3 regions of the Streptomyces sp. NPDC055966 genome follow, and region 2 is predicted to be linked to each of the others. Evidence: riboswitches for the same ligand, from Rfam matches in the RefSeq annotation. Region 2 holds a riboswitch; each other region holds the start of a gene.

Region 1 (10,301 bases), on a different contig from region 2:
GGTGGAGTTCGTCTTCGACGCGGAGGTCATGCGCATCCTGGACCAGGACGGGCGGGCCACGGGCGTGGAGCTGCGGGACGGCACGGTGGCCGAGGCCGACCATGTCGTGGCGGACGTGGACCCGGCGCGGCTGAAGGTGATGACGGACCGTCCGCTCGACCAGGACGGAGATGTCCGGGCCGACCCGTTCACGACCCGTCCGGGGCGGTTCGCCGTGCTGCTGGCCCTGCGCGGCGGGCGCGCGGCCGGTGCCGCGCATCGCACGGTCGTCCACGCGCCGGACCCGGTGTCCGAGCTGGACTTCCTGGCCTCGGCGGAGGGGGACCGGCCGCCGTGGCCCACGGTGACCGTGCTGCGCCCCGACGATCCCGCGCTCCGGCCGGACGACGGGCACGAGTCCATGGTGCTGTCCGCGGTGGTGCCGAGCGCCGTCGACTGGGACGACCAGGGCATGGTCCGGCGGTACACGGACCATCTCCTCGACGCCGCCGGGGCCGCTATACCGGGCCTGCGGGACCGCGTCCTGTGGCAGGAGGTGCGCACGCCGGACGACTCCGACGACGAGACGAGTGCCTTCCTCGGCGCGGTGCCGGCCCCCGCGCTGGCCGCCGGCCGGGGCCGTTACCTGCACCCGGCGAACACCACCCGGCTGCCCGGGCTGTACCGGGTCGGCGGCTGGTCCCATCCGGGCGGCGGCCTGGCGCACGCGGGCATGTCGGGTGCGCTGGTGGCGGGGCTGATCGTGGAGGGCCCGGAGTTCCGCGGCTCCCAGTGAGCCGGCCCGGGCCCGAGGCGCGGTAACGGCCTCAGAAACGGTACTGCTCGTCGTACCCGGCGCCGGGCTGCGGCTGCTGCGCGTGGCCGTGCGCCTGGCCCTGGTAGGGGTACGGCTGCTCCTGCGGGAGTTCGCCGCCGTAGGCCTCGTCGGTGCGCTGCTGCGGCACCCACACCCCGCCGGGCGGGGTCTCCCCGTAGCCGCCGCCGGCGTAGGGGTCCTGGGCGTAGCCCTGCTGGCCGTACTGCCCGGCGTAGCCCGCGTCGTACCCGCCGCCGTAGGGCTGGCTGCCGACGTACGGGTCGGAGTAGTTGGCGTAGGCCTGCTGGTCGCCGGCGGCGTAGCCGTAGCCCTGCTGGCCGTAGCCGGAGTAGTCGTAGGCGTAGGCCTGCTGGCCGGTGCCCTGGGGCTGGGCCGCGTGGGTGGCGGTCTCGCCGTAGACGCCGTAGGAGCCGGTGTCCTCGGGCATGGGCTGGGGCTCGTAGACAGCGGTGCTCTCGGCGGGCCGGGCCGGGGTGAAGACGTCGTCGCGGTCGTAGTCGTCGTAGCCCTCGTGGCCCTGCGCGTAGCCGGGCTGCTCGGGCTCGTGCTCGTCCTCGTGGGCGGCGGGCTCCGGGTCGGAGACCTCCAGCGTCGGGTCCTGCCGGTCCGCCCTGCCGCGGCGGCGCTTGCTGCCGCCGCTGCCGGCGTCGCTCTCGCCGTCGGGCCGCTTGACCGCCCAGCCGGCGGCGAAGCCGCGGCGGAACGACAGCGTGACGTAGGTCTGGCCGACGGCGAAGGCGATGGCGCCCACGCCGATCACGATCACGGACGGCAACAGCACACCGACCACGACACCGAGGAAGCCGGCGAAGGCGAGCAGCCTCCAGCGCAGCCGCGCCTTGTACTGAAGCAGCACTTCGCCCAGCAACCACAGCGCGACGACACCGAACGCGATGTAGAGGACCGTCCAGCCCATGTACGCCCCTCTCCCAGTGACCGCTACGCAGTGTGTCCTATCGCGGTGCGGCCGGTCTAGGCCTGCGGGGGGTGGTGCAGACCCAGGTTCTCGTAGATTTCCAGGGTCGCCGTGGAGTTGTTGAGCGTGATGAAGTGCAGTCCGGGCACTCCCTCGGCGAGCAGCCGAGCGCAGAACTCCGTGGCGAACTCGATACCGATGGAGCGTACCGCCGCCGGATCGTCCTTCGCTGTGAGGATCCGCTCTTTCAGAGCGTCCGGGAAGACCGCATTGCTGAGTTTGGGCAACCGTTCCAGCATCTTCACGCTGGTGACAGGGAGGACCTCGGGGATCACCGGGGTGTCACAGCCCGCGGCCGCCACCCGGTCGCGCAGCCGGAGATACGACTCCGGCTGGAAGAACATCTGTGTGATGGCGTAGTCGGCGCCGGCGCGGCACTTGTCCACGAAGTGGGCGACGTCGGTGTCCCAGTCCGCGGAGCGCGGGTGCATCTCCGGGAACGCGGCGACGCCGACGCAGAAGTCGCCCGACTCCTTGATGAGCCGGACGAGATCGGCCGCGTAGGTCAGGCCCTTGGGGTGCGGGACCCACTGGCCCATGGGGTCGCCGGGCGGGTCGCCGCGCACGGCGAGCATGTTGCGGATACCGGCGTCCGCGTACTGGCCGATGATGTTGCGCAGCTCGGCGACGGAGTGGTCGACCGCGGTGAGGTGGGCGACCGGGGTGAGCGTCGTGTCGGCGACGATCTGCTGGGTCTCCTTGACCGTGCCCGCGCGGGTGGAGCCGCCGGCGCCGTAGGTCACGGAGACGAAGTCGGGCGCGACCGCCTCGACCCGCCGCAGCGCGCTCCACAGGTTCCGCTCGCCCTTGGGGGTCTTCGGCGCGGAGAACTCGAACGAGTACGTCGTCTTGCCGGCGGCGAGCATGTCACGCACGGTGCGTGCGCGATCAGTCCTGGTGGATGCGGTTCCGAGGGCCATACGGGCAGGTTAGCCAGGGGGCGGCGGTCCCCCAACCGGGCGCCGGAAATTTGCCCGAATTGTCGCTCTCCTGTCCATCCCTTGGACAAATTCATGGACGGGGCCGGCCCGTCATCACCCGGGCAGGGCCTCACACCTGCGGCAGCCGCTTGGCGAACTCCGCCGCGGCGGCACCCGGGTCGTCCGCCTCCGTGATCGCGCGGACGACGACCACCCGGCGGGCGCCGGCCTCCAGCACCTCGTCGAGGTTGCCGAGGTCGATGCCGCCGATGGCGAACCAGGGGCGCTCGGTGCCGAGGGCGGCGGTGCAGCGCACCAGGTCGAGGCCGGGGGCGTGGCGGCCGGGCTTGGTGGGGGTGGGCCAGCAGGGGCCCGTGCAGAAGTAGTCCACGCCGTCCTGCGCGGCGGCCGCGGCGGCCTCGGACTCGGCGTGCGTGGAGCGGCCGATCAGCACCTCGTCGCCGAGGACCGCGCGGGCCGCGGGGACGGGCAGGTCGCCCTGGCCGAGGTGGAGCACGTCGGCGCGGGCGGCGTGGGCGACGTCCGCGCGGTCGTTGACCGCGAGGAGCTTGCCGTGCCGGGCGCAGGCGTCGGCGAAGACCTCCAGGTGCGCCAGCTCCTCGGCGGCCTCCATGCCCTTGTCGCGCAGCTGCACGATGTCGACACCGCCGGCCAGGACCGCGTCCAGGAACTCGGGCAGGTCGCCCTGGCGCCTGCGCGCGTCCGTGCACAGGTACAGGCGGGCGCCGGCGAGCGCGGCGCGTGCGGTGTCGGACATGCGTGGGTCCCCCCGGGGTCGGTGTCGCTGACGGATGTCGGGGTGGCGTACGGGCCGCTGCTCACGGCGGCGGCCCGTACGCCCCCTCGTGGTAGGGCTCGGCTCAGACGGCGAGCGCCTGGGCGCGGCGCTTCACCTCCGTGCCGCGATTCTCGCTCAGGGCCTGCGCGGGGGTGCCGGGCAGGGTCGGGTCGGGGGTGAAGAGCCACTCAAGCATCTCTTCATCCGTGAAGCCGTCGTCCCGCAGGAGCGTCAGGGTCCCGGTCAGGCCCTTGACGACCTTGTCCCCGTCGATGAAGGCGGCGGGGACGTGCAGCGCCCGGTTCTCCCCTCGGCGTACGGCGATGAGCTGGCCCTCCTTGACCAGCTGCCGCACGCGCGTCACCTCGACGCCGAGCATCTCGGCGATGTCGGGGAGGGTGAGCCAGGCGGGGACGAGAGCATCGATCTTTGCGTCAATCTCGGTCACGTGAACAAGCCTGCCATCCCCCACTGACAGTCGGAAGTCAGGCAGGTCCAGGCGGGAGGGTGTGGGAGGGTGTGCTATTCGGCGACGGCGTCCTTCAGAGGCCTGCCCGGATCCGCCAGCGCCCGCGCGTCCATCCTGCGGCCCGCCTCGATCAGCCTGCGTCCCTGGGCCAGGTCGCGCGGGCGGCCCACGGCCAGCAGGGCCACCAGGCGGTCCGCGCGCAGCCAGCACACCGTCCAGGCCGGGCCTGCCGGGTCGCCGCGCCACACCAGTCGGTCGGCCGCCGCGTGGTGCCCGGCGTACTGCACGAACCGGCCGAACTGCTCGGACCAGAAGTACGGCACCGGGTCGTACTCCGTCGGGGTCTCGCCCATGATGTTCGCGGCGACCGTGCGCGGGCCCTGGAGGGCGTTGTCCCAGTGGTGGACGAGCAGCCGCTCCCCGTAGCGGGCCGACGGGAAGGAGGCGCAGTCGCCGACGGCGTACACGTCCTCGACGCTGGTGAGCAGGCGGGCGTCGGCGACGATCTCGCCGTGGGCGCCCAGCTCGATGCCGGAGCCAGCCAGCCAGCCGGTGGCCGGGCGGGCGCCGATGCCGACGACGACGGCGCCCGCGGGCAGCCGCGTGCCGTCGGCGAGCACGACCGCGCCCGGCTCGACGCGCTCCACGCGCGCGTTGGTGCGCAAGGTGGCCCCGCTGTCCGCGTACCAGGCGGCCATGGGTGCCGCGACCTCCGCGGGCAGGGCACCCGCGAGCGGCCGGTCGGCGGCCTCGACGACGGTGACCGCGCAGCCCGCCGCGCGCGCGGCGGTGGCGAACTCGGCGCCGATCCAGCCGGCGCCGACGACCACGATCTCGTGCTGCTCGGCCAGGACCGGCCGCAGCCGCTCGGCGTCGTCCAGGGTGCGCAGCAGATGCACGCCCGGCACGCCCTCGGTGCCCGGCAGGGTGATCGGCTCGGCGCCGGTGGCGAGGACCAGCACGTCGTACGGCACCGGGCCCGCCTCGGTGTCCAGCTCGTGCGCGGCGGGGTGCACGCCCAGCGCCTCGCAGCCGAGCCGCAGCTCCACGCCGAGCGACTCGAAGTCCACCTCGAAGGCCGAGTCCTCGGCCTTGCCGAGGAGCACGGCCTTGGACAGCGGCGGCCGGTCGTAGGGCTGGTGCGGTTCGGCGCCGATCAGGGTGACGGCGCCCTTGAAGCCTTGCTCGCGCAGGGCGACCGCGGTCTGCACCCCGGCCATGCCCGCGCCGACGACGACCACGCGCCGCCCCGGTGACGTGCGTTCTTCCGCTGTCTGCTCGCTCACCCGATCACCATAGGCACGTGACAATCCGTCAGTCATGGGGCGTGCTCGGTGACCTGTTCCACAACACTCGTCCCGCTCCCCGCCTGCGACTCCCACTCCCAGGTCTCCGCGAGCCGCACCCGCCCGTCCGGCAGCTCCGCGACCGTGGACACGCAGTGGCCGCAGGAGGTCGTGCCGTCGGTCTTCAGCTGGACGTAGCGGAAGTCGAGCCGGTCCCCCTCCCGGGTGCCGACCAGATGGCCGCGGACCACGTCGCCGCCCGCGTACTCGGCCCAGATCTCGCCGTCCTTCTCGTGGTACAGGAACCGGGTGCGCGTACCCACCTGACCTGGGGCTTGGTCCGCGACCGGGGCGAGGATGAGTCCGTCGAGCGAGCGGGCCATGGGCAGGGGCTCCCTTACGGGTGAGGCGGGCCGCGGGCTAGGGTGGCCACCGTACAAGCACTCGCGGGAGCCCGGACGCACCGGGCTGAGAGGGAGGCTGGCGGCCTCCGACCGTACGAACCTGATCCGGGTCATGCCGGCGAAGGGAGGGGCTGGACGCCCATGTCGTCACGTACGTCCGACACGTCCGACGTCCTCGTCATCGGGGGCGGAATCATCGGCCTGGTCACGGCCTGGCGCGCGGCGCAACGCGGGCTCGCCACGGCCGTGGTGGACCCCGAGCCCGGCGGCGGGGCCGCGCGGGTCGCGGCCGGGATGCTGGCCGCGGTCACCGAACTGCACTACGGCGAGGAGACCCTGCTCGCCCTCAACCTCGAATCGGCGCGCCGCTACCCCGACTTCGCCGCCGAGCTGACCGAGCTGACCGGCCACGGCCTCGGCTACCGCCGCTGCGGCACCCTCCAGGTCGCGCTCGACGCCGACGACCGTGCCCATCTGCGCGAACTGCACGCCCTCCAGCGGCGCTCGGGCCTGGAGTCCGAGTGGCTGTCCGGGCGGGAGTGCCGGCGCCTGGAGCCGATGCTGGCACCCGGGGTGCGCGGCGGGCTGCGGGTCGACGGCGACCACCAGATCGACCCGCGGCGGCTCGCGACGGCCCTCGTCGTCGCGTGCGAACGGTCCGGCGTGGTGTTCCACCGCGCGTGGGCCGAGCGGCTGGACGTCGCGGCCGGCCGCGCCGCCGGGGTCACCCTCGCCGACGGCACCGCGCCGCGCGCCGGGCAGGTGGTGCTCGCGGCCGGCAGTCTGAGCGGGCGGCTCGCGGGGGTGCCCGAGGGGCTGCTGCCGCCGGTGCGGCCGGTCAAGGGGCAGGTGCTGCGGCTGACCGTGCCGCGCGCGTACGCGCCGTTCCTGAGCCGTACCGTGCGGGCCGTCGTCCGCGGCGGGCACGTCTACCTGGTGCCCCGGGAGAACGGCGAGCTGGTCGTCGGCGCGACCAGCGAGGAGCTCGGCTGGGACACGACGGTCACCGCGGGCGGCGTGTACGAGCTGCTGCGCGACGCGCACGAGCTGGTGCCGGGCATCACCGAGCTGCCGCTCACCGAGACCCGCGCCGGGCTGCGCCCCGGCTCGCCGGACAACGCACCGCTGCTCGGCCCGTCCGGGCTGGACGGGCTGGTGCTGGCCACCGGGCACTACCGCAACGGGGTGCTGCTCACGCCGGTCACCGGCGATGTCATGGCAGGACTGCTGGCCGACGGCGAACTGCCGGAGGAGGCCCGCCCGTTCACACCGCGGCGCTTCGGCGCCGTCGCCCCCTCCGCCGCCCTTCAGGAGCAGCCCGCATGAACATCTCGATCTCTGTCAACGGAGAGCGCCGGGAGATCGTTCCGGGCACCGCGCTCGACTCCGTCGTCCGCTCCCTGGTCGCCGCGCCCTCCGGGGTGGCCGCGGCCGTCAACGAAACCGTCGTCCCGCGCGCGCAGTGGGCGAACACACCGCTGGGCGAGGGCGATCGCGTGGAAGTCCTCACCGCCGTACAGGGGGGCTGAAGCATGGCCGACGATTCCTTGGTCCTCGGGGGTACGACGTTCTCGTCACGGCTGATCATGGGTACGGGCGGTGCGACCAGCCTGGAGGTGCTGGAGCGGGCGCTGATCGCCTCCGGCACGGAGCTGACGACGGTCGCGATGCGGCGGGTGGATCCTTCCGTGCACGGCTCGGTGCTGTCGGTGCTGGAGAAGCTGGGCATCGGGGTGCTGCCGAACACGGCGGGCTGTTTCACCGCCGGGGAGGCGGTGCTGACCGCGCGGCTGGCCCGGGAGGCGCTGGGCACGGACCTGATCAAGGTGGAGGTCATCGCCGACGAGCGCACCCTGCTGCCGGATCCGGTGGAGACGCTGGAGGCGGCGGAGACGCTGGTGGACGAGGGGTTCACGGTGCTGCCGTACACCAACGACGATCCGGTGCTCGCGCGGAAGCTGGAGGACGCCGGGTGCGCGGCGGTGATGCCGCTGGGCTCGCCGATCGGGTCGGGGCTCGGTATCCGCAACCCCCACAACTTCCAGTTGATCGTGGAGCACGCGCGCGTGCCGGTGATCCTGGACGCGGGGGCCGGTACGGCGTCCGACGTGGCGCTGGCCATGGAGCTGGGGTGCGCCGGGGTGATGCTCGCCTCGGCGGTGACCCGGGCGCAGGAGCCGGAGCTGATGGCCGCCGCGATGCGGCATGCGGTGGAGGGCGGCCGGCTGGCCCGGCTGGCCGGGCGGATCCCCCGCAGGCACTTCGCCGAGGCGTCGTCCCCCACGGAGGGGATGGCCCGGCTGGATCCCGAGCGGCCGGCGTTCTAGCGTCACAGGTCGGCTTCAGTAGCCGGCGGGAGGCGGGCTCGGATCGGGGTTTGTCGGTCGGTCCTCGTAGACTCCCCTCTCGTGGATACGACCCTTCAGGACCCCCTCGTCGGGCAGGTGCTCGACGGCCGTTATCGCGTCGACGCGCGGATCGCCGTCGGCGGGATGGCCACGGTCTACCGGGCCCTGGACACCCGGCTGGACCGCGTTCTCGCGCTGAAGGTGATGCACCCGACGCTCGCGGCCGACGCCACCTTCGTCGAGCGGTTCATCCGGGAGGCGAAGTCGGTCGCCCGGCTCGCCCACCCCAACGTCGTCCAGGTCTTCGACCAGGGCACCGACGGGTCGTACGTGTACCTGGCGATGGAGTACGTCGCCGGGTGCACCCTGCGCGACGTGCTGCGCGAGCGGGGGGCGCTGCAGCCGCGCGCGGCCCTCGACATCCTGGAGCCCGTCCTCGCCGCGCTCGGTGCCGCGCACTGGGCGGGGTTCGTGCACCGGGACATGAAGCCCGAGAACGTACTGATAGGCGACGACGGACGGGTCAAGGTCGCCGACTTCGGGCTCGTGCGGTCCGTGGACACCGTGACCAGCACCACGGGCGCCGTGCTCGGGACCGTGTCGTATCTCGCGCCCGAGCAGATCGAGCAGGGCACCGCGGACCCGCGCGTCGACGTGTACGCGTGCGGTGTCGTGTTCTACGAGATGCTGACGGGGGACAAGCCGCACTCCGGGGACTCCCCCGCCCTGGTGCTCTACAAGCACATACACGAGGACGTGCCGCCGCCCTCGGCGCTGGTGCCGGGGCTCGCGCCGGAGCTGGACCGGCTGGTCGCGGCGGCCACCGCGCGCACCCCGGAGGTCCGCCCGCAGGACGCCGTGGCGCTGCTCGCCCGGGTGCGCGAGGCGCGCCAGGGGCTGAGCGCCGAGCAGCTGGACGCGGCACCGCCCCAGGCGCTGTCCGCGGAGCACGACAACGCCGGGGACCGTACGAGCGTGATACCGCGCTCGCTGACCGTGCCCCGCTCGCTGACCTCCCCCACGCTCGGCTTCGCTCGCGCGGGGGGACCCCCATCCCGCCCGCTGCCCGTGGGCGAGCACGAGTCCCTCGACGGCGTCCAGCGCACCAGCCGGCTCCAGGCCCCGCCCCCGTCGCGTCGCAGGCGCCCGAAGCACCTGCTGCTGACCGTCATCGCCGCTGTCCTGGTGGTGTTCGGCCTGGGAACGGGCGTCTGGTACATCAACTCCGGCCAGTTCACGCACGTCCCGCCGCTGCTGTCGAAGACCGAGGCGCAGGCGCGCGAGCGGCTGCGGGCGGCCGGGCTCGACGTCGGGCCGATCAAGCGCCGGTACAACGACGCCGTCCAGCGCGGCACGGTCATCAGCACGGACCCGGCGCCCGGCGCCCGGATCCGTGGCCACGACGCCGTGGCCCTGACCGTCTCACTGGGCCCGGAGACGGTGAACGTGCCGGACGTGACGGGCCGGCCGCTGGCCGAGGCGCGCAGACTGCTGAAGGCGGACGGGCTGGAGCCGGGCATGGTCACCCGGGAGTTCAGCGACAGCGTCACCGAGGGCTCCGTGATCGGCACGACCCCGCAGGCGGGCACCAAGCGGCACGCGGGCGCCGCCATCGCGCTGGTCGTCAGCAAGGGCAGCCCGGTCGGCGTCCCAGACGTCACCGGCGACGATCCGGCCGACGCCCGGCAGACGCTGACCGACGCCGGGCTGAAGGTCGTGATCGCGCCCGACCGGGTCAACTCCGAGTACGACAACGGCAAGGTGGCCCGGCAGAGCCCGGGCGACGGCAGCCAGGCCGCGGCGGGCGACACGGTGACGCTGACCCTGTCCAAGGGCCCGCAGATGGTCCAGGTGCCGGACGTGACCGGGGACAGCGTGGCCGACGCGCACAAGGCGCTGGAGGGCGCGGGCTTCAAGGTGAGCGAGGACCGCGGTCTGCTCGGCCTGTTCGGGGACACCGTGAAGAAGCAGTCGGTGCCGGGCGGCGGCACGGCCCCCAAGGGTTCGACGATCACGATCACCATCCGCTGACCCCTCGCCCCGTGGGGGCCGACGGGGACCCTGGTCCGGCGGCCGGGGCGGGCATGACACCCTGAACGGGTGAGTCCCCAGCAGTCGCCGCTTCCCCGTGTCCCCCTGCCCCGCAACCCCGTCGGCGGGCACGTGCCCGTGGCCGGCGGCCTGCACACGGTCGGGCTGCCGTACGCCCGCGCGCTGAAGGCGGAGACCGTGCAGGTCTTCGTGGCCAACCCGCGCGGCTGGGCCACGCCCGTCGGCAACCC
Region 2 (10,301 bases):
GTTTCTGCCCGACGGCTCGCCGGCGTGCGAGCCCCAAGCCCTACGGAGCATCGGGGGATGCACATGAACAGCGTTCCGCAGCACCTGCTGAGTGAGGACCGCCAGGAATTCGAGCGGCTCCTCGATGAGGCGCTGCGCTCCGCACCACACCGACCGGAACTGGCCGCTGTCGGACAGCGGCTCAACTCCGAACAGCTGCGCACCATGGCGCTCAACGCCACCGCCCTGATCACGGAGGCCGCCGCAAGCGAGTACGAGCACTACATCGAGGTCCGCGACGAACTGCGCCACCCGGCGATGGCCCCTGCCGTCAGCGGCGATTCCGGTTCCGCGGAGCCGGGTCCGGCCACGGCCGGGCTCACGACCGCCTTCGGCGAGCCGGCCGAGAACACCGGCGCGGGCGCCATCGCGGTCGTCGCCGTACTGGCTCCCGTGCTGTCCGGGACCGCCGCGGCGATCTTCCTCCTCATCGGCTACATCCTGAAGACGCTGAATCCCGGCCAGACCTTCGGCGACACCATGCTCACCGCCGGCTGGGTGTTCGGCGCCGTGACCGCGGCCGCGATCCTCGTCGCCGCCGTCGGACTGCTCCTCACCGCCCTGCGCAACAGCTCCTCGGCCCAGGCCCAGACGCTGAACGCGGCGTACAAGGAGCTGGACAGGGCCAGAGAGGCCTGGCGCAGCGCCCTGCTGGAGCGCGGGATCCTGCCGTTTCTGCGCGAGGCGCTCGCCGAGCCCGGACCGGCCCCCGCGCGGCTGCGCACGACCCCGTCAGCCCCGACCGGCCGGATGCCCCGCCTGGGCTACGACCGTCCCGGCTTCAGCAGCCCCGACAACGGCACCGAGTCCGGCCGCACGGGTTTCACCAGCCCCGACTACACGAGCCCGGACTTCGGCGGCCCGGACCACCGCCCCGAGTAGCCCCACGGCAGCCGGCAGCCCAGGCGCCCCCGGGGCGGCCGGCGGCCCGGGGGCCCCGGGCGCGGCTTCGCGGTGCCCGGTGGTCCGCCGCGCCGCCGTCTCGAACGACCGGCTCGGGGCGGCGAGTTCACCGGGGCTGCGTCCCGGCGGTGCCGTACGAGGGCGGCGGCGGCCCGCCGCTCGCCGTCGATCCGGGCCCGCTCGGCGTCCGGGCAGAGCGGCGCGCACACTGTCGGCGCCCTCGCCCGGCATCAGCTCCGGGCTCGCGTTCCTGTCGTCTCCGTCGCTTCGGTCTCCGAACCGGCACCGCGGACGAGGTCCGCGAAGCCGTCGGCTTGCGGAAACCGCCCTCCGCCACGAGGTGGACGAACTCATCGCACGGCTCACAGGATCCTGAGGTCCAGAAGATAGACGCACACGACCACGACGGAGACCAGCTTCCCGGACGCCGAGCGGCCCAGCCAGACCGGCCACACCCCGTCCCCTCCGGTGGCGAACTGGATGAGGTCAGCGCCGCTCGCGCTGTCCGAGGTGCGCACACAGTAGCTGTCGCCGACCCGCTCGCCCGCGTGCTCCTCCCCGTCCATGCTGTAGCGCCGGTACTTGTCCGCGAGCACGTCCCACGCGGCGGAGTCGGCGAAGCCGCCCAGCGCGGCATCCGTGGCGAAGCCGTAGGCCTCGTGGTGCCGCAGCAGCCTCGGGTCCTCGCCCTCGGCGAGCGCCGGCTCCCAGGTGACCGCCGGTTCGGTGTCGATCAGGAGCCGGACGGCGGCGCCCTCCTCCGTGGGGAACACCTCGTCGTCGTACTCCAACTCGTAGCTGAGCACGGTCTCCTGCACCGGGTACGCGCCCGGCGGAATGCGCTCCAGCAGCTCGCGCTGCCCGCCGTCGTCCGTCGTCAGGGGGCAGTCGACGGCGAGTCTGCCGCTCGGCACCCGCAGCACCGCGATCTCCCGCACGTCGGCGACGGTCATCTCCGGCTCGTCCTTCGTGGCCAGCCGTGTGCCGGGCCGGAACAACTCGCTCAGGTGGGACGGTGCCGTCGGGCGCGGCGGCAGCCAGCGGGACGGCGTCACGGGTATGCCGTCAGCGGCGGGCGCCACCGGGGCGTCCGCGTGCCGGCCGCGCACGGACGGTGCGGCCAGGAGCGGGCTTCCGACGCCTGCCACGCCGAACTGCGCCCGGTCCCGCCGGCGCTCGGCCTCGGGCACGTCCGGGCGTCCGTGCCGTGACGGGCCCAGGACACCCTGCGGCTCGGACACCGTGCGGCCCCTGCCGCCCGGGTAGAGGTCCGTCGTCGTGCGCCAGGCGTCCTGCGCGAACTCGGCCTGCTCCTGGGACTCATAGCGCCACTCCGACCGGTGGCGCAGGAACAGGCTCCCCGGTTCGAGCAGGCGCCAGTCCAGCTCCTGCGTACGGCGGCCCCGCTCGTCGTACGCCCACACCCCCACGTAGTGGTCCGCCCAGGCCACGAGATGGACCTCGACCGGCACGGTCCGCCCCGGTACCCGATGGACCATCACATACGGCTGCTCCGCCCGGTCCCGGGCCTCGGCCTCGGTTCGCGTGAGCGGTTCCAGGGCGCTGCACGAGGACAGATCCCACCCCTTGGCGTACGACACCAGCGCGGTGCGTCCGTCGTCGGCCATGTCGATTCCCCCTCCACGCCTGACAGGTTGCTGCGCTGCAATCGACCGTAGCGTCCGCCTCTGACAACGGGCCGAGGACGGGGCCGTGGGCGCCCGAGCACCTGTGAGCGCGGCCGGGCGGTGCTCACGGCCCTTCACCTGTGAGCACCGCTCCGGGGAGCCGTCAGTCGGCGATCGGCAGGTACACCCTGTTGCCGCTCGCCGCGAACTCCTTCGACTTCTGGGCCATGCCCTCCTCGATCTCGACCCGGCTGCCGCCGTGTTCGCGGCGGATGTTCTGCGAGATCTTCATGCCGGACATGATCAGCCCTGAGTCTCACGCTCGTCGAATGTCTTCCTGGCCATCTGGAATGCGGCGATGTTCGCCTGCGACCAGTCGGTGATGCTCTGCACCAGCCCACCTGCCTCCTGGCCCAGTTTGGTCAGCTGGTACTCCACGCGCGGCGGCACGGTCGGGAACACAGTCCGCGTCAGCAGGCCTTCGCGTTCCAGCGCGCGCAGGGTCTGCGTCAGCACCTTCGGGGTCACGCCATCCAGCCGCCGCCGCAGTTCCGCGAACCGCATGGGTCGGCCGTCCTCAAGTGCCACCAGTACCAGCATGGTCCACTTGCTGGCGATCAGCTCCAGCACGGCACGCGTGGGGCAGTCACGCAGGAAGACGTCCACGCCACCGTGTTTCCTCAGGTCGAAGCCGGTATCCATGAGGAACCTCGATATCAGATAAGTGCCTTCTTCCGCACTGTTGTCACTCGGGCCGACCATGGGACGCACCGCGACCCACTGACAAGGAGTTCTGATGTCCGCCCGCATGCATGCCATCGTCCAGTCCGCGTTCGGCGGCCCCGAGGAGCTCACCTACACCGAGACCGACGTGCCCGAGCCCGGCCCCGGTGAGGTATTGCTGCGGGTCGCCGGTGCCGGAGTCAACCCGGGTGACGCGGTGCTCCGCGCTGGTCGTGTGCCGGAGCTGGTCACCCTGCCGTGGACGCCGGGCAACGACGTGGCCGGTGTCGTCGAGCAGGTCGGAGAAGGCGTTACGCGGTTCGCACCGGGCGACAAGGTGTACGGCATGCTGTCGGTCACCCGACGCGGCGCGTACGCCGAGTTCACTGCCGTGCTGGCCGACGCGCTGGCTCTCGCGCCCAAGAACCTCGGCCTGGTGCACGCGGGGGCTGTGCCTCTGGTCGCGTTCACCGCTTGGCAGGCGCTGGCCGTGCTGGCCCGGGTCCGGCCCGGCGACCGCGTACTGATCCACGCGGCGGCGGGCGGCGTCGGTCACGTCGCGGTGCAGCTGGCCAAGGAGTTGGGGGCGTACGTCATCGGTACCGCACGGGCGGCCCGTCATGACCTCCTTCGCGAACTGGGTGCCGACGAACTGATCGACTACACCACCACCGACTTCCGGACGGCCGTGGCTCCGGTCGACGCGGTCCTGGACCTGGTCGGCGGTTCCTACGGGCCGCGCTCCCTCGATGTGCTCCGGCCGGATGGTCTGCTCATCGGCGCGTCGATCGACCCGGGTACGGACGAGCGGCAGGCAGCCACCCGCGGACTGCGCTATGCATGGGTCGCGTCCGAGCCCTCCGGTGAGTTTCTGGATCGGATCACCGAACGCATCGAGGCAGGTCGGCTACGGGTCGCGGTGCAGCAGACCTACCCGCTGGCCGAAGCATCGGAGGCCCACCGCACCATCGAGGCCAAGCGCACCATGGGCAAGATCGTCCTTGTGCCGTGACCGACTCGATCACCAAGCAACCGGCATGGTCCGCGCTTCGCGTGACGCCCTCACGTCGACTCGGAAACGCGGACCGCTTGCAGCCGGAACTCAGTCCGCGATCGGCAGATACACCCGGTTCCCCGCCTCGGCGAACTCCTTCGACTTCTGGAGCATCCCCTCAGCGACCTCCTCCGCCGACGCCCCCTCAGCCGCCGCGCCACCGAACCGCTCTGTGATGCTTTGGCTAATCTTCATGCTGCAGAACTTCGGCCCGCACATGGAGCAGAAGTGGGCCGTCTTGGCGGGCTCGGCCGGCAGGGTCTCGTCGTGGAACTCCCGTGCCGTGTCCGGGTCCAGCGCGAGGTTGAACTGGTCCTCCCACCGGAACTCGAAGCGGGCGTCGGACAGCGCGTCGTCCCACTCCTGCGCGCCCGGGTGTCCCTTGGCGAGGTCGGCCGCGTGGGCGGCGATCTTGTAGGTGATGACGCCGGTCTTGACGTCGTCCCGGTTGGGCAGGCCCAGGTGCTCCTTGGGCGTGACGTAGCAGAGCATCGCCGTGCCCCACCAGGCGATCATCGCGGCACCGATGCCGGAGGTGATGTGGTCGTACGCCGGAGCGACGTCCGTCGTCAGCGGGCCGAGCGTATAGAACGGAGCCTCATCGCAGATCTCCTGCTGAAGGTCGATGTTCTCCTTGATCTTGTGCATCGGGACGTGTCCCGGGCCCTCGATCATGGTCTGTACGTGGAAACGCTTGGCGATCGTGTTGAGTTCCCCGAGCGTGCGCAACTCCGCGAACTGCGCCTCGTCGTTGGCGTCCGCGATCGAACCCGGCCGCAGGCCGTCGCCCAGCGAGTAGGTGACGTCGTAGGCGGCGAGGATCTCGCACAGTTCCTCGAAGTTCTCGTACAGGAACGACTCCTTGTGGTGCGCGAGGCACCATGCGGCCATGATCGAGCCGCCGCGCGAGACGATGCCGGTCTTGCGGTTGGCGGTGAGCGGCACGTACGGCAGCCGGACGCCCGCGTGGACGGTCATGTAGTCCACGCCCTGCTCGGCCTGCTCGATGACCGTGTCCTTGTAGATCTCCCAGGTCAGCTCCTCGGCCCTGCCGTCGACCTTCTCCAGGGCCTGGTAGAGCGGCACCGTGCCGATGGGAACGGGGGAGTTGCGCAGCACCCACTCGCGCGTCGTGTGGATGTTGCGGCCGGTGGACAGGTCCATGACCGTGTCGGCGCCCCACCGGGTCGCCCAGGTCATCTTCTCCACCTCCTCCTCGATGGAGGAGGTCACCGCGGAGTTGCCGATGTTGGCGTTGACCTTCACCAGGAACCGCTTGCCGATGATCATCGGCTCGATCTCCGGGTGGTTGACGTTGGCCGGCAGCACCGCGCGGCCGGCCGCGATCTCCTCGCGGACCACCTCAGGTGAAACGTTCTCCCGGATGGCCACGTACTCCATCTCCGGAGTGATCTCGCCCCGGCGCGCGTACGCGAGCTGCGTCACCGCCTGGCCGCTGCGGCCCCGGCGCGGCTGGCGCGGCCGTCCCGGGAAGACCGCGTCGAGGTTGCGCAGCCCGCCGCGCGGCGAGGTGTGCTTGATCCCGTCGTCCTCGGGGCGGACGGGACGGCCCGCGTACTCCTCGGTGTCACCGCGAGCGATGATCCAGTTCTCCCGCAGCGGCGACAGTCCCCTGCGGACATCGGTGTCGACGACTGGATCGGTGTACGGGCCCGACGTGTCGTACAGCGTGACCGACTGCCCGTTGGTGAGATGCACCTGGCGGACCGGCACGCGCAGGTCGGGGCGCGAGCCCTCGACGTACGCCTTGTGCCAGCCGATGGACTTCCCGGTCTCCTGGGACTTCTCGTCCTGAACGGAGACAGGCGTGCGTGCGTCCTTGTTGGTCATGAGACCTACTCCCTACGCCGGCATTACCCGGTAACAGGTTCGGCGGTCGACGCAGCGGTTTCCGTCTGCCGGTGTATCCCGTGAAACGGACGTCGTTCCACGTGAAACATCGCGAATACGGAGGTCAGCGCCCTCTCAGCCCGGTGCTCCGAGCTCCCGCGTGTGCAAAGGTGCCTACACGCTAGCGTCATATGTGGCGTACTGAACAGTGGGCCCCCGGGCGTTCTTGCAATGATCGGGCGGTGACCAGGACCGAGCAGTACCCGTACCAGCCCCCCGAGCCGCGCCGCCGGGACGGCTCAGCGGCAGGCGACGGCCACGGCCAGGCCGTCACGACGCCGGGCCCCGGGCACGGTTCTGGGCACGGCCCAGGCCGGGGATCCGGCGGGGACGACGACCATCGCCACGACCGCGGCCACGCACACGGGCACGGTCAGCCGCAAGCCCCCGGTCACGCACACGGCCACGGTCACAGCCACAGCCATGGGCCTGCCGCGCCGGTCTCCCGGCACCTGCGCAAGGTCATCGCGGCGATCCTGATCCCCTTCACCGCCGCGGTCGTGGTGGGGCTCGTGGTGCTGTGGCCGGGCGGTGCGCCGCCGCACAAGCGCACCGGCGTCGGCTTCGACCAGCAGACCCAGCAGGCCACCGTCACCCAGGTCGTCGAGGTCAGCTGCAAGTCGGTGAACGCCTCCGGCGAGACCCCCACCGGCGACACCGCCACCGCCGAGGGCAACTCGGCCCAGCAGGAGGCGAACGGCACCTGTCACAAGGCCACGATCCGGATCGACACCGGCAAGGACAAGGGCCGCACCTTCACCGAGATCGTGCAGCCCGACCAGCCACGGCAGCTGCACCAGAGCGAGGCCGTCGTAGTCGCATACGAACCCTCCGCGCCCAAGGACCTGCAGTACTCCGTCACCGACGTCAACCGCCGCTTCCCGATGGGCCTGCTGGCCGGGATCTTCGCCCTCGCCGTCGTGGTCGTGGGCCGACTGCGCGGCGTCATGGCGCTCGTCGCGCTGGCCATCAGCTTCATGGTGCTGAACTTCTTCATCCTGCCCGCAATCCTGCAAGGGTCGAACCCTCTCCTCGTGGCGGTGATCGGGTCCAGCACGATCATGCTGATCGCCCTCTACCTGTGCCATGGCCTGTCCGCCCGCACATCGGTGGCCGTGCTCGGCACGCTCGCCTCACTGGCGCTGATCGGCATCCTCGGCTCACAGTTCATCGACTGGGCCGCGCTCACCGGCAACACCGACGACCAAACCGGCCTGATCCACGGCCTCTACCCGAAGATCGACATGAGCGGTCTGCTGCTCGCCGGCGTCATCATCGGCTCGCTCGGCGTCCTGGACGACGTGACGGTGACGCAGACGTCGGCCGTCTGGGAGCTGCACGAGGCCAACCCCTCTCTCGGCCGGCGCGCGCTGTACCGGGCGGGCATCCGCATCGGCCGCGACCACATCGCCTCCGTGGTCAACACCCTCGTCCTCGCCTACGCCGGCGCCGCGCTGCCGCTGCTGCTGCTGTTCTCGATCGCGCAGAGCAGCGTCGGAACGGTGGCCAACAGCGAGCTGGTCGCCGAGGAGATCGTGCGCACCCTGGTGGGCTCGATCGGTCTGGTCGCCTCTGTCCCGCTCACCACTGCGCTCGCCGCGCTGGTGGTCTCCGCCGACCGCCCCGGCCCGGACGCCCCGGCCGGAAACGGCGCCCAGCCCGCCCCGGCACGCGGCGGCCGGGGCCGGCGCCGGAAGCGGTGAGGCGTCAGCCCCTGCGGAGGTCAGGCAGCGGCCACGCCGGATGTCCCAGAGAAGCGTTCCTGCATAGCTCCACGCACCACGCGGAGGCCCTGAGCCCCCCTGCCGTAACGCTTCAGCCGGCGCTCTGTTCCTCGGCCAGGATGCGGTCCAGGGCCTCCTCCAGGTGCGCGTCGAAATCGGCGAGCGCACCCTCCTGACCCAGCGGCACCAGCTTGTCGGTGCGGTCCAGGAAGGCCACGAGCGGCGGCGTCGACGAGCGGAACAGCGCCTGGTCGCCACCGACCTGAAGCCTGATCAACACTTCGCCGAGCGCCTCGGAATCGGCGGGGGCGATGTGCACATCCCCTTCCCCGCACGGCCGGCCCACGCCGTCGATCAGCAGCTCTCGCCCGAAAGCCCAGGTCACCGGAGCGTCACCGGGCAGATGGAAGGTGAGCCGCACGGCATAGGGATCATCGGTCTCGTAGCGCAACTCCACCGGAATGCGGAAGGAGAGCTCCTCCGAAACGAGAAAGCTCATCATGACTTCTGCCTGTACGGACTCGCGCATCGTCTACCCCGTCATATGACATCGACTGGCTGGGAGTGGCCCTCTAAGCGTGGGTCAAATCTTGCTGAACGTACACAGCACATCACAAGGAGTAAGTTTTCAGATACTGATAGAGAGACCGAGGGTCCCCAGGTGGCGCCCGATCTCCGCCTGAAGCCGATGAGCCGCGGGCAGCAGCCGGTCGGCCTGGCTGACAGGCAGCGACATGGCCATCGTGGCCACGGTGGTGCCGACCGTGATCGGGACCGCGGCACAGACCGTCCCGAGCACGTACTCCTGGCGCTCCACCACCGGCTCCATCCGCCTCGTCCGGGCCAGCCGCCGTAGCAGGGCGTCGTTGTCCCGCACCGTGTACGGCGTGATGGGCTGCACGGGGTAGCGGTCGAGATGGTCGCGGCGGGCGTCCTCGTCCAGCTGGGAGAGCAGACACTGCCCGATCGCGTGCGCGTGGCCGGTTGCCCGGAAGTCGGCCCACTCCTCGACCGCGGGCACCTCGGGGGAGTCGGAGACGCACATGACCTCGATCTCGCCGTCCCGGTACATCGCGTAGTACACCGGCACACCGATGGAATCGCGCCAGTGCGCGAGCGTGTCCGCGACCGCGCTGCGACGTTTCTGCTGGGCTCCGCTGCTACCCAGCCGCTCGGCCGCGTCACCGAGGAAGAACAGCCCCTTCTCGCGGCGCAGATAGCCCTCGTGGACCAGTGTGCGCAGCAGGTGGTACGTCGTCGGCAGGGCGAGGCCGGTCTCGCGCGCCAGTTGCTTGGCGGGGGCGCCGTAGACATGCTCGGCGACCGTCTCCAGCAGGCGCATCGCGCGCTGGACGGATCCGATGAGCGTCGCGGCGGTCGCGGGCTCCGGGGCGTCCGCGGAGCGCGGCTGGACGAGCAGCCCCGCGGAGGGGCGTCGGCCGGAACCGGCCATGGATTGCGGCCGGTTCGAGTCGCCGGGCGGCGGTGGCCCGGCGGCGTCAGGGGAGCGGGGAGGACGGGGCGAGTCCGCGGGAAGGGCGGTGGCGGAGTCGATGTCCGCCGAGTGCGGCTGTCCGGGGACGGCCACGGTGGGCGCGCGCCGTGTGGGAGGTACGCAGGGACGCGGCGGGTTGGGGGGTACGTGGGATTCTGCCGGTGCGGTGTCGACCGTGGCCAAGAGGTACTCCCGGAGCGCGATGGGCAGCCCGTGCCGGGGAAGAGCACGGAGGGGTCTGCGCCACCCACGGGGCCTGACCCCGCGGGGAGTTCCGGACTTTAACCGTCCGCCACCGCGTGCAGACGGCCTCGCGGGGAAACTTCCCTCCCCCGAGGGAACCCGTCACCCCGGCCGGGACCGGTGATCGCGTGGTTCGCTCACCAGTCCCCGCGTGCCGTCACCAGTCGCTGCGCGACGAGGAGTTCGACATGAACTTGCGCACGATGTAGATCAGTCCGCCGACCAGCGCGACGAAGACCAGCGCCTTGAACAGCAGGCCGATCACGAACCCGACGACGGTCGCTATCAGGCTGCCGAACACGACCAGGGCGATGACCGGCACCGCGACCCACTTCACCCACCACGGCAGTCCCGCGAAGATCTCTCGCATCGCCTTTTCCTTTGCGTTGTCGTATGTCGTATGCGTCGTCGTACGTCTGCGTTCTCGTACGCCGTTGATGTTCCGCATTCGATGCTAGAGCCGCGAGGGGGCCCTGCGGGGGTCTGTCGTCCCTTGTCCTCCCCTGACCCGTCCCCTAGGGAACCCCGAGGCCCGGTCTCACGCCTCCGGCGGAGAGAAGACGACGAGAACCCTCAGATCC
Region 3 (10,301 bases), on a different contig from region 2:
TGGCGGCCGACCAGATGGGCGTCCCGCTGCTCGACGCCGGTGTCGATGCTGGAGGTGTACAGCACGATGTCGGCCCGGGACCGGGACGGGTCGCGCCCGTCGAAGTACAGGCGGCTCTCGTACTGCGCGAACGCGCCGCGCACCGTGGTCACCATCGCGTGCCGTACGGAGAACCCGATCCTGCTGTGTGCGGGATCGATCAGCCACTCGCCGGTGAGAGCCGCCAGCTCGGGGTCGGGCAGTACGGCGGTGGCGGCGGCGCCGGCCACCGGTGACGCGGTCGCCCCGGGCGCGGCGGACGGCTGCGCGCGCCGGTGAAATGAATTGCGGCCGAAAAGGTTCATGGCGCCAGTTGTTACGGCACGGCAAAGGGCAGGACAAGGGCTGACCAGGAAACCCGACCGTTCGTCGGCAGAATTTCACACGCCGCCCGCCGCCCCCCCCGGTGCGGCCGTCAGCCTAGCGAGCCGAGGACGGCGCGACGCGTGCTGCGTCTTCCTCTCTGAGCCACCGCAAGGCTGCACGCGTGCCCTGGCCGTGCCCGAACCGGCGGCAAGACGTTCGGCCGGCGTCACAGGCCGGCGACCCTCCTTACCGGGGCGCCTCTCGCCGCCATGGGTGATCACGCCTGCCTGTGGCGTCGGACGGACGATCCGATGGTCGTCTTTCAACACTAATGCCCTGATTTTGGGTATTGACGTTATGTGTGAGGCATATGACGATAGGCGGAATCGCGAGCGCCGAACAGTCGCCTTGTGAACCGTGCGGCGCTCCCATCCCGGCTCGAAGGAGGGCGGCAATGAAGACGTTCCGGAGGTGCATCCCGGGCAAGAAATCGGTGGTGGCGGCAATGATCCTCGGAGTGATCGCCTTCGTCGCACCGACCGCGACCGCCGCCACCGAGAGCCCGAAGCCCCAGAGCCCCGCCTTCGACCGTTGCGTCCACAGCGCCGGTCCGGCCGGGCGCTACTTCTACCCGGGCTACGCCAACGTCCCCTGCATTTGAGTGGCGCATCGGACCAGGGCGGCTCATTCACGCTCGACTGAGCCCTCCTCCTGGTCGGACGGCCACGTATGCCGAGTGCTGCGGGGATCGCGCAGGAACCGGCCCGCTGACTGCTGACATGCTGGTCACCGGGCGTTTCGGCCGCTGGCGGGGTCGCTGACGTCAGCGTTCCCGCCGCTAGCGCCAGCGACTTCTCCGGGCCAGGAGCCGGGCCGTCTCTGGGCCGTCCGAGGGTGGCCAGCGATGACAAATGGCGACGGCCGACGATCACCGTACGCGTCATGGGCCGCAGGTCACGGAATTTGATCTGAGACACTGGTACAGCCATGCCTAAGCCCGGAGAACTCACTTTCGTCGCCCCGCGCGGAGCCAAGAAGCCGCCGCGGCATCTCGCCGACCTCACGCCCGCCGAGCGCAAGGACGCGGTGGCCGAGATCGGTGAGAAGCCGTTCCGCGCCAAGCAGCTCTCGCAGCACTACTTCGCGCGGTACGCGCACGACCCGGAGCAGTGGACGGACATCCCTGCCGGGTCGAGGGAGAAACTGCGCGACGCGCTGTTCCCGGAGCTGATGACCGTCGTCCGGCATCTGTCCACCGACCAGGGCACCACCCGCAAGACGCTGTGGCGCCTGTTCGACGGCACGCTGGTCGAGTCCGTGCTGATGCGCTACCCGGACCGGGTCACCATGTGCATCAGCTCGCAGGCGGGCTGCGGCATGAACTGCCCGTTCTGCGCCACCGGACAGGCGGGCCTGGACCGGAACCTGTCCACCGGCGAGATCGTCCACCAGATCGTCGACGGCATGCGCGCGCTGCGGGACGGGGAGGTGCCCGGCGGGCCTGCCCGGCTCTCCAACATCGTCTTCATGGGCATGGGGGAGCCGCTCGCCAACTACAAGAGGGTGGTCGGAGCCATTCGCGCGCTCACCGACCCGGCGCCGGACGGGCTCGGGCTCTCGCAGCGCGGCATCACCGTCTCGACCGTCGGGCTCGTGCCGGCCATCCACCGGTTCGCCGACGAGGGCTTCAAGTGCCGGCTCGCGATCTCCCTGCACGCTCCCGACGACGAGCTGCGCGACACCCTCGTCCCCGTGAACACGCGGTGGAAGGTGCGCGAGGTGCTGGACGCCGGGTTCGAGTACGTCGAGAAGAGCGGGCGCCGGCTGTCCATCGAGTACGCGCTGATCCGGGACATCAACGACCAGGCCTGGCGCGGTGACCGGCTCGGCCGGCTGCTGCGCGGCAAGCCCGTGCACGTCAACCTCATTCCGCTGAACCCGACGCCGGGCTCGAAGTGGACCGCCTCGCGGCCCGAGGACGAGAAGGCGTTCGTCGAAGCCATCGCGGCGCACGGCGTGCCCGTCACCGTCCGGGACACCCGGGGCCAGGAGATCGACGGAGCCTGTGGTCAGCTGGCGGCCACCGAGCGGTAATCTGGCCACCGTCACGCACATCTTCATATCGACATCTCCATATCGACACCTTCATATTCCGACAGGGGAGCGCCACAGCGCTGAGAGTGCGGCGGACAGGGCCGCAGACCCTCTGAACCTCGCCCAGGTCATTCTGGGTAGGAAGTTCGGTCATCACTCAAGCTGTTGCGCCCTGCCCAGCTCCCTGGGCAGGGCCGCGTTCTTCCTGGCCAACCCCAGGAGGACATCCAGTGCACAACAAGACCCTCGTGGCCACCGCGGTCGGCCTCGGCCTCGTCGCCATGTCGACGCTGACCGCGTGCGGATCCGCGGACACCAAGAGCGGTGCCGGCTCCAAGACCGTCACCCTCGTCAGCCACGACTCGTGGGCCGTCTCCAAGAGCGTGCTCCAGGACTTCGAGAAGAAGACCGGGTACAAGGTCAAGGTCCTCAAGGACGGCGACGCCGGGCAGGCCGTCAACAAGGCCGTCCTGACCAAGGACGACCCGCAGGGCGACGTCTTCTTCGGCGTCGACAACACCCTGCTCTCCCGCGCCCTCGACAACGGCCTCTTCCAGCCGTACCAGGCCAAGGGGCTCGACCAGGTCGGCGCCGCCTACCAGTTGGACAAGGACAAGCACCGGGTCACGCCGATCGACTACGGCGACATCTGCGTCAACTACGACAAGGCCTACTTCAGCGCGCACAAGCTGACCCCGCCGCAGTCCTTCGCCGACCTGGCCAAGCCCGCGTACAAGAACCTCCTGGTCACCGAGAACGCGGCCACCTCCTCGCCGGGCCTCGGCTTCCTGCTGGGCAGCGCCGCGCAGTTCGGCGACACCGGCTGGCAGGACTACTGGAAGAAGCTCAAGGCCAACGGCGTCAAGGTCGTCGACGGCTGGGAGCAGGCCTACTACCAGGAGTTCTCCGGCTCCTCCGAGGGCAAGAAGGCGGGCGGTGACCGGCCGCTGGTCGTGTCGTACGCCTCCTCCCCGCCCGCCGAGGTGATCTACGCCAAGAAGCGGCCCAGCACGGCACCGACCGGCGTGGCGAACGGCACCTGCTTCCGGCAGATCGAGTTCGCCGGGCTGCTGAGCAACGCCCACAACCCCAAGGGCGCCAAGGCGTTCATCGACTTCCTGGTCTCCAAGGAGTTCCAGGAGGACATGCCGCTGAACATGTACGTCTACCCGGTGCTGAAGGGCGCGAAGGTGCCCGCCGAGTTCACCGCGTACGGCCCGGCCGCCCAGCACCCCGAGACCATGGCCCCCGGCACGATCGCCGCCAACCGCGACCAGTGGGTCAAGGCGTGGACCTCGCTCGTACTGAAGTAGCCGGAACACGGCGGAGGACACGCGGGAACGTGACGCGGCTCGGGCTGATGGCCCTGCCCGTCGCGTTCTTCGCGCTGTTCTTCGCCTGGCCGGTCGCCGCGATCGTCGCGCGCGGGCTGAAGGCGGACGGCGCCTGGCGGTTCGGGCGGATCGCGGACGTGGTCACGCAGCCGGACATCCGGCACGTGCTGTGGTTCACCACCTGGCAGGCGCTCGCCTCCACCGCGCTCACCCTGCTCCTCGCGCTGCCCGCCGCCCATGTCTTCGCCCGGCTCGACTTCCCGGGCAAGCAGGTGCTGCGGGCCGTGGTCACCGTCCCGTTCGTGCTGCCGACGGTCGTCGCCGGCAGCGCCTTCCTCGCGCTCGTCGGGCACGGCGGGCTGCTGGACGACCTGTGGGGCGTACGGCTGGACACCACGGTGTGGGCGATCCTGCTGGCCCATGTCTTCTTCAACTACGCCGTCGTCGTACGGACCGTCGGCGGTCTGTGGGCCCAGCTCGACCCCCGGCAGGAGGAGGCCGCCCGCATGCTGGGCGCCTCCCCGTTCGGCGCCTGGCGCAAGGTCACCCTGCCCGCGCTCGCGCCCGCCGTGGCCGCCGCCGCGCTGATGGTGTTCCTGTTCACCTTCACCTCCTTCGGCGTCGTCCAGATCCTCGGCGGCCCCACCTTCTCCACCCTCGAAGTGGAGATCTACCGGCAGACCTCCGAGGTCTTCGACCTGTCCACGGCCGCGGTCCTCACCCTCCTGCAGTTCGCCGCCGTCGGCGCGATCCTCGCCGTGCACGCCTGGACCGTGCGGCGCCGGGAGACCGCGCTGCGGCTCGTCGCCCCCGAGACGACCGCCCGCCGGCCGCGCGGGAGCGGGCAGTGGGCACTGCTCGCCGGTGTCCTCGTCACCGTCGCGCTGCTCCTCGTGCTGCCGCTCGCCGTCCTCGTCCAGCGCTCCCTCGACGCCCCCGGCCTCGGTTACTACCGGGCCCTCACCAGCTCCGACGGCGGTACGTTCCTGGTGGCGCCCATCCACGCGGTGTGGACCTCGCTCCAGTACGCCGTCGCCGCCACCGCCATCGCCGTCGTGATCGGCGCTCTCGCCGCCGCCGCGCTCGCCCGCCGGGACGCCGGACGGCTGGTCCGGAGCTTCGACGCGCTGCTGATGCTGCCGCTCGGCGTCTCCGCCGTGACCGTCGGCTTCGGCTTCCTGATCGCCCTCGACAAGCCGCCGCTGGACCTGCGGCAGTCCTGGATCCTCGTCCCCCTCGCCCAGGCGCTGGTCGGCGCCCCCTTCGTCGTACGGACCATGCTGCCCGTGCTGCGCGCGGTGGACGGCCGGCTCCGGGAGGCCGCCGCCGTGCTCGGGGCCTCGCCGTGGCGGGTGTGGCGGGAGGTGGATCTGCCACTGGTGCGCAGGGCGCTGCTGGTCGCGGCCGGGTTCGCGTTCGCCGTCTCGCTCGGCGAGTTCGGGGCGACCGTGTTCATCGCCCGGCCCGACAACCCCACGCTCCCGGTCGCCGTGGCCCGGCTGCTGAGCCGCCCCGGCGATCTCAACTACGGCCAGGCGATGGCCCTTTCGACCATTCTGATGGTGGTGTGCGCCGTCGCGCTGCTGCTCCTGGAGCGGCTGCGCACCGACCGGACCGGGGAGTTCTAGATGCCGACGGGGGAGTTCTGATGCTGCTCAGCCTCGACGCCGCGACCGTGCGCTTCGGCGGGCGGGCGGTGCTGGACGCGGTCGGCCTCGACGTCGCCGAGCACGAGGTGGTGTGCGTCCTCGGGCCCAGCGGCAGCGGGAAGTCCACCCTGCTGCGGGCGGTCGCCGGGCTCCAGCCCCTGTCCGGCGGACGGATCCTGCTGGACGGCCGCGACCAGGCGGGCGTGCCCGCGCACAAGCGGGGCGTCGGCCTGATGTTCCAGGACCACCAGCTCTTCCCGCAGCGGGACGTCGGCGCGAACGTCGCCTTCGGGCCGCGCGTGCGCGGCGTCGCCAGGGGCGTACGGGACGCCGAGGTCGCGCAGTTGCTGGAGCTGGTCGGACTGCCCGGGGCGGCGCGGCGGGCCGTGGCCTCCCTGTCCGGCGGCGAGCAGCAGCGCGTGGCCCTCGCCCGCGCGCTCGCGCCCCGGCCCCGGCTGCTGATGCTGGACGAGCCGCTCGGCCAGCTCGACCGCTCGCTGCGCGAGCGGCTGGTGGTCGAACTGCGGGAACTGTTCGGCCGGTTGGGGACGACCGTGCTCGCCGTGACCCACGACCAGGGCGAGGCGTTCGCGCTGGCCGACCGGGTGGTGGTGATGCGCGACGGGCGGATCGCCCAGACCGGTACGCCCCTCGATGTCTGGCAGCGGCCCGCCGACGCGTTCGTGGCCCGCTTCCTCGGCTTCGACAACGTGGCCGAGGCGACCGTCGCCGGCGCGGCCGCCGACAGCCCGTGGGGCAAGCTCCCGGTGCCCGACGGCTCCCCGCAGGGCGCGCGCAGCGTGCTCGTCCGGCCCGCCGGTGTACGGCTCGTGGCGGCCGACGCGGGCCTGGCGTGCACGGTGACCGCCCGTACCTTCAAGGGCACCCATGTGGCCGTCCACCTCCAGCCGGGGGACGGGCAGCCGCGTCTGGAGGCCGCCTGCGCGCTGCGGGAGGCGCCCGCGGTCGGGGACACGGTCGGCGTGGAGTTCGACGTGGCCGAAATCGTGGTGATCGACTGAACGCCCACCTCTAGGGTGAGGGGCATGACTTTGCTCGCGCATGACCGTTACTGTGACGAAATCGCTCATCAGGTGGCGCAGTTGAGGGCCGTGGTCACCTCCGGCGCCGATCTGTCCGCGACCGTGCCGACCTGCCCGGACTGGTCGCTGGAGGACCTCGTACGCCATATGGGCGGCGCCCTGCGGTGGGTGGAGACGACCGTGCGCATCCGGGCGCAGGAGCGCGTTCCCCGCGACCAGGTGCCGCTCGGTGCCGGGCCCGAGGAACGGGGCGATGCGGCGGCACTCGACAAGTGGCTCGCGCAGACCGGTGAGCTGGTCGTCGCCACGCTGCGCGAGGCGGGCCCGGACACCGCGGTGTGGAGCTTCGTGCCGGGGAAGGCCGTCTCCGGGTTCTGGGCCCGCCGGATGACCCACGAGATCACCGTCCACCGCGCCGACGCGACCCTCGCCGCCGGGCTCGACTACGAACTGGCACCGGAGATCGCCGTCGACGCGATGGACGAGTGGCTGGACTTCGCCGTCTTCCTCCAGCAGGTCCGGGGCCGTGAAGAGGCCCTGCGCCTGGACGGCCCCATCCGCTCCATCCACCTCCACGCCACCGACGCCGATCCCGGCCTGAACGCCGAATGGCTGCTGGAGTTCGGCGCGGAGGGCGTGCGCTGGCGGCGCGGGCACGAGAAGGCCGCGGTCGCCCTGCGCGGCCCGCTCACCTCCGTGCTGCTCGCCTTCTACCGCCGACTGCCGCTGGACAGCCCCGAGTTGGAGGTGCTCGGCGAGCGGGAGCTGCTGGAGTTCTGGCTGCAGCGCGCGACCTTCGGCTGAGCGGAGGTCCCGGCGTACGACCGCGGCCCGTCCCCTGGCAAGGACCAGGGGGCGGGCCGCGGCGGCGGTGCGCAGGGGCGGGGGTCAGCCGTTGCCGCGCGCCCCGCGACGGCGCATGCCGAACCAGACCGCGCCACCGCCGACGACGACCAGCGCGCCCGCGACTCCGGCGATCAGGGGGGTGTTGGAGTTCGCACCGGTCTCGGCGAGGTTCGAGCTGCCGGCGGCCGGGGACGGCGCGTTGCTCGGGGCCGCGCTCGCCGGGGCGGAGCTGGAGGCGGAGTCCGACGGGGTGGGGGACGCCGACTGGGCCGGGGTGGACTTCGACGGCGACGGCTTCGGCGTCGTGGAGGCCGGCGGGGTCGGGGTGGAGCTCCCGGTCGCGCAGGCGGTGGACGGGGTGCTCAGCGCAGGCGTGATGTCCTGGTCGACGAAGGGGCTGGCCGTGACGTGGACGCGGTACGTCGCGTTCGGCTTCCAGTTCTCCTGGAAGGTGACCTCGGTGCCCTCGGCGGAGCCCTTGACCGGCTGCTCGCCGATCTGCTTCTCGACCCCGCCGTTGTTCGTGCGGAACACGGTGATGGTGGCGGGGGTACCGGAGGCGTCGTTGTCGGTCACGACGAGGACACCCTTGTTGCCGTCGCACTTGGCTTCGGCCTTGAACTCACGGATGTTGCACGCGGACGCGGTGCTGGACAGGCCCAGGACCACGGCGGCAGAGGCGGAGGCAACACCCAGGATGCGCACGGAACGGCGTGCGCTGCGGCGGGATATGGACACGTTTGTCCTTTACAGAGTGCACAACTGCGGGGGGTTGAGAGGGAGTTGCGGCGACGGATGAGGGAGACGCCCCAGCACCCCCAGGAGGCTCACAGGTCTATAAGCGCTCCGTAAGCAGTGTCAATGCATATGCCGTCAACGGCAGTTGGCTTTACCTTCTTATTAAACGCCGAGACGTTTGATCGCCTCCGGAGCCTGCTCGATCCGGTCAACGAGGGCGATACGGGACTCCATCGACCGGTCCGCGGCGAGCGAGCGCAGCAGCGGCCAGGCGGGCAACTCCCGTGTCCAGTGGGCCTCGTCCACCAGCACCATGGGCGCGGGCTCGCCGTGCGACTCGTAGTAGTTCGGCGTCGCGTTGTCGAAGATCTCCTGTACGGTCCCGGCGGCGCCCGGCAGGAAGACCACCCCGGCGGTGGAGCGGGCCAGCAGACCGTCCTCCCGGGTGGCGTTGGCGAAGTACTTCGCGATGTCCGAGGCGAAGGCGCCCGGCGGCTCATGGCCGTAGAACCAGGTGGGGATGCCGACGGAGGCGCCGCCCTTGGGCCAGCGGGCCCGCACCGCGAAGGCGGCGCGGGCCCAGTCGGTGACGGACGGCCGGAACGAGGGGACCGCGGCGAGGAGTTGGAGCGCCTCGTCCAGCATCGTGTCCTCGAAGGGGGCCGCGTACGCGCCGAGGTTCGCCGCCTCCATCGATCCCGGCCCGCCGCCGGTCGCGACGGTGAACCCGGCCCGGGCCAGCTCCCGGCCCAGCCGCGCGGCCCCCGCGTACCGGGCCGTGCCCCGGCCCGTCGCGTGCCCGCCCATGACGCCCACCACCCGCGCGCCGACGAGGAGTTCGTCCATGGCGTCGGACACGGCGTCGTCGTGGATCGCGCGCAGCATCGAGGCGAAGACGTCGCCGTCGGCCTTCGTGCGCCGGTACCAGGCGTAGGCGCGCGCGTCCGGCGTCGCCTCGTAGCCCTCCTCCAACGACTCGAACAGCTCGTCGGGCGTGTACGTGAAGGCGCGGTACGGGTCGAAGGGCAGACCCGGGACCGGCGGGAAGACCAGGGCTCCGGCCGACCGGACCCGGGCGGCGGCCCCGGGGTTCATCGCACAGCCGAGGAAGACGGCGCCGGCGGTGTCGAGGCTCACCAGGACGTCCGTACGGCCGGTCAGGTCGACGGCCTGGACGCGGTACCGGGCGAGGGTGCCCTGCTCGGCGACGACCTCGTCGAACTCGGCGAGTGACTCGATGCCCCGGCTGCGGGCGCCCCGCAGCGGCTGGGCGGGTGTCGGATCCACCCGCCCATGCTAGGCGCGTACGTCCGGGCGGAGTGGGCTCAGCCCTCGATCGCGGCGGGGTCCATCCAGATGACCTCCCAGGTGTGGCCGTCGAGGTCGTCGAAGGCCCGGCCGTACATGAAGCCCTGGTCCTGGGTCGGGCCGGTCTCCGTGCCGCCCGCGGCGATCGCCTTGTCCACCAGTTCGTCGACCTTCGCACGGCTCTCCGCGCTCAGACAGACCAGCACCTCGCTGGTCTTCGTGGCGTCGGCGATCTCCTTCTCGGTGAAGGTCGCGTAGAACGGCTTGGTGAGCAGCATCGCGACGATGGTGTCGCTGATCACCACGGAGGCCGCCTTCTCGTCGCTGAACTGGGGGTTGATCGAATAGCCCAGCTCGGTGAAGAACTTCTTCGAGGCGTCGAGGTCGTTCACGGGCAGGTTCACGAAGATCATCTGCTGGTACATGGGGTTTCTCTCCCGTGGTGTGCGTGCTGGGGTCAGCGTGTTCGAGAGGTAGACCGGGGGGCCGGCTCGAACTCATCGGCGATCGCGGAAGTCTTTCGGCGGATCTTCTCCGCAGTCTCCGCGTCCGCAGTCGCCGCGGTTTCCGCCGTCGCTGCTCAGCGGCCCACGGGCAGCGCCGCCAGGGCGGCGACGGCGAGGGTGAGCGGGCCGAACAGGGCCAGCAGGGCCGCCGCGCGCAGGGCCGCGGCCACGCGCAGCATCGTGGGCGGGGCGCCGAGCCGGAGCAGCGCGGCGGTCGTGTCGGACCGGCACTGGCGGGTCTCCACGGCCGCGGTGAGCAGGGTGGCGACCGTGCAGCCGGTGACGAGCAGCGCGCCGAGGCCGGCCAGAGGGCCGAACGCCGCCGCCGGGCCGGCGTACAGCGACGTCATGGCGTACCCGGCGGAGACGACCGCGCAGACGACGCCGAGGGGGCGGCCGATCCGGGTGGCCTCCGCCATGAGCACCCGGCCGGAGAGG

The links. A riboswitch is a leader RNA that binds a small molecule or an ion and turns the genes downstream of it on or off. The one in region 2 is predicted to bind thiamine pyrophosphate.
Region 1: linked by a shared signal. The riboswitch ahead of thiO (glycine oxidase ThiO) and the one ahead of thiC (phosphomethylpyrimidine synthase ThiC) in region 2 are both predicted to bind thiamine pyrophosphate.
Region 3: linked by a shared signal. The riboswitch ahead of ACFC8N_RS22305 (thiamine ABC transporter substrate binding subunit) and the one ahead of thiC (phosphomethylpyrimidine synthase ThiC) in region 2 are both predicted to bind thiamine pyrophosphate.

The regions. Positions count from the first base shown of each region.
Region 1 is NZ_JBHJYK010000023.1:73,292-83,592, reverse strand. It holds gene ACFC8N_RS37895 (phytoene desaturase family protein) at 1-775, shown strand, start outside; gene ACFC8N_RS37890 (hypothetical protein) at 807-1,733, opposite strand; gene metF (methylenetetrahydrofolate reductase [NAD(P)H]) at 1,790-2,713, opposite strand; gene thiE (thiamine phosphate synthase) at 2,844-3,491, opposite strand; gene ACFC8N_RS37875 (Rv2175c family DNA-binding protein) at 3,595-3,960, opposite strand; gene ACFC8N_RS37870 (FAD-dependent oxidoreductase) at 4,035-5,267, opposite strand; gene ACFC8N_RS37865 (hypothetical protein) at 5,300-5,650, opposite strand; TPP riboswitch at 5,704-5,815, shown strand; gene thiO (glycine oxidase ThiO) at 5,813-6,997, shown strand; gene thiS (sulfur carrier protein ThiS) at 6,994-7,200, shown strand; gene ACFC8N_RS37850 (thiazole synthase) at 7,204-7,998, shown strand; gene pknB (Stk1 family PASTA domain-containing Ser/Thr kinase) at 8,080-10,050, shown strand; gene ACFC8N_RS37840 (deoxyribonuclease IV) at 10,120-10,301, shown strand, end outside.
Region 2 is NZ_JBHJYK010000004.1:177,468-187,768, forward strand. It holds gene ACFC8N_RS10565 (hypothetical protein) at 58-921, shown strand; gene ACFC8N_RS10570 (DUF4241 domain-containing protein) at 1,305-2,570, opposite strand; partial or broken gene ACFC8N_RS10575 (thiamine biosynthesis protein ThiC) at 2,734-2,862, opposite strand; gene ACFC8N_RS10580 (helix-turn-helix domain-containing protein) at 2,874-3,380, opposite strand; gene ACFC8N_RS10585 (NADP-dependent oxidoreductase) at 3,367-4,305, shown strand; gene thiC (phosphomethylpyrimidine synthase ThiC) at 4,396-6,198, opposite strand; TPP riboswitch at 6,191-6,368, opposite strand; gene ACFC8N_RS10595 (YibE/F family protein) at 6,441-7,961, shown strand; gene ACFC8N_RS10600 (SsgA family sporulation/cell division regulator) at 8,074-8,511, opposite strand; gene ACFC8N_RS10605 (IclR family transcriptional regulator) at 8,611-9,435, opposite strand; gene ACFC8N_RS10610 (DUF5326 family protein) at 9,878-10,090, opposite strand; gene ACFC8N_RS10615 (cupin domain-containing protein) at 10,259-10,301, opposite strand, start outside.
Region 3 is NZ_JBHJYK010000010.1:124,771-135,071, reverse strand. It holds gene ACFC8N_RS22320 (YceI family protein) at 1-344, opposite strand, end outside; gene ACFC8N_RS22315 (hypothetical protein) at 800-1,006, shown strand; gene rlmN (23S rRNA (adenine(2503)-C(2))-methyltransferase RlmN) at 1,333-2,439, shown strand; TPP riboswitch at 2,493-2,601, shown strand; gene ACFC8N_RS22305 (thiamine ABC transporter substrate binding subunit) at 2,670-3,752, shown strand; gene ACFC8N_RS22300 (ABC transporter permease) at 3,800-5,401, shown strand; gene ACFC8N_RS22295 (ABC transporter ATP-binding protein) at 5,422-6,444, shown strand; gene ACFC8N_RS22290 (maleylpyruvate isomerase family mycothiol-dependent enzyme) at 6,469-7,269, shown strand; gene ACFC8N_RS22285 (LAETG motif-containing sortase-dependent surface protein) at 7,354-8,049, opposite strand; gene ACFC8N_RS22280 (LOG family protein) at 8,212-9,336, opposite strand; gene ACFC8N_RS22275 (VOC family protein) at 9,375-9,782, opposite strand; gene ACFC8N_RS22270 (hypothetical protein) at 9,938-10,301, opposite strand, start outside.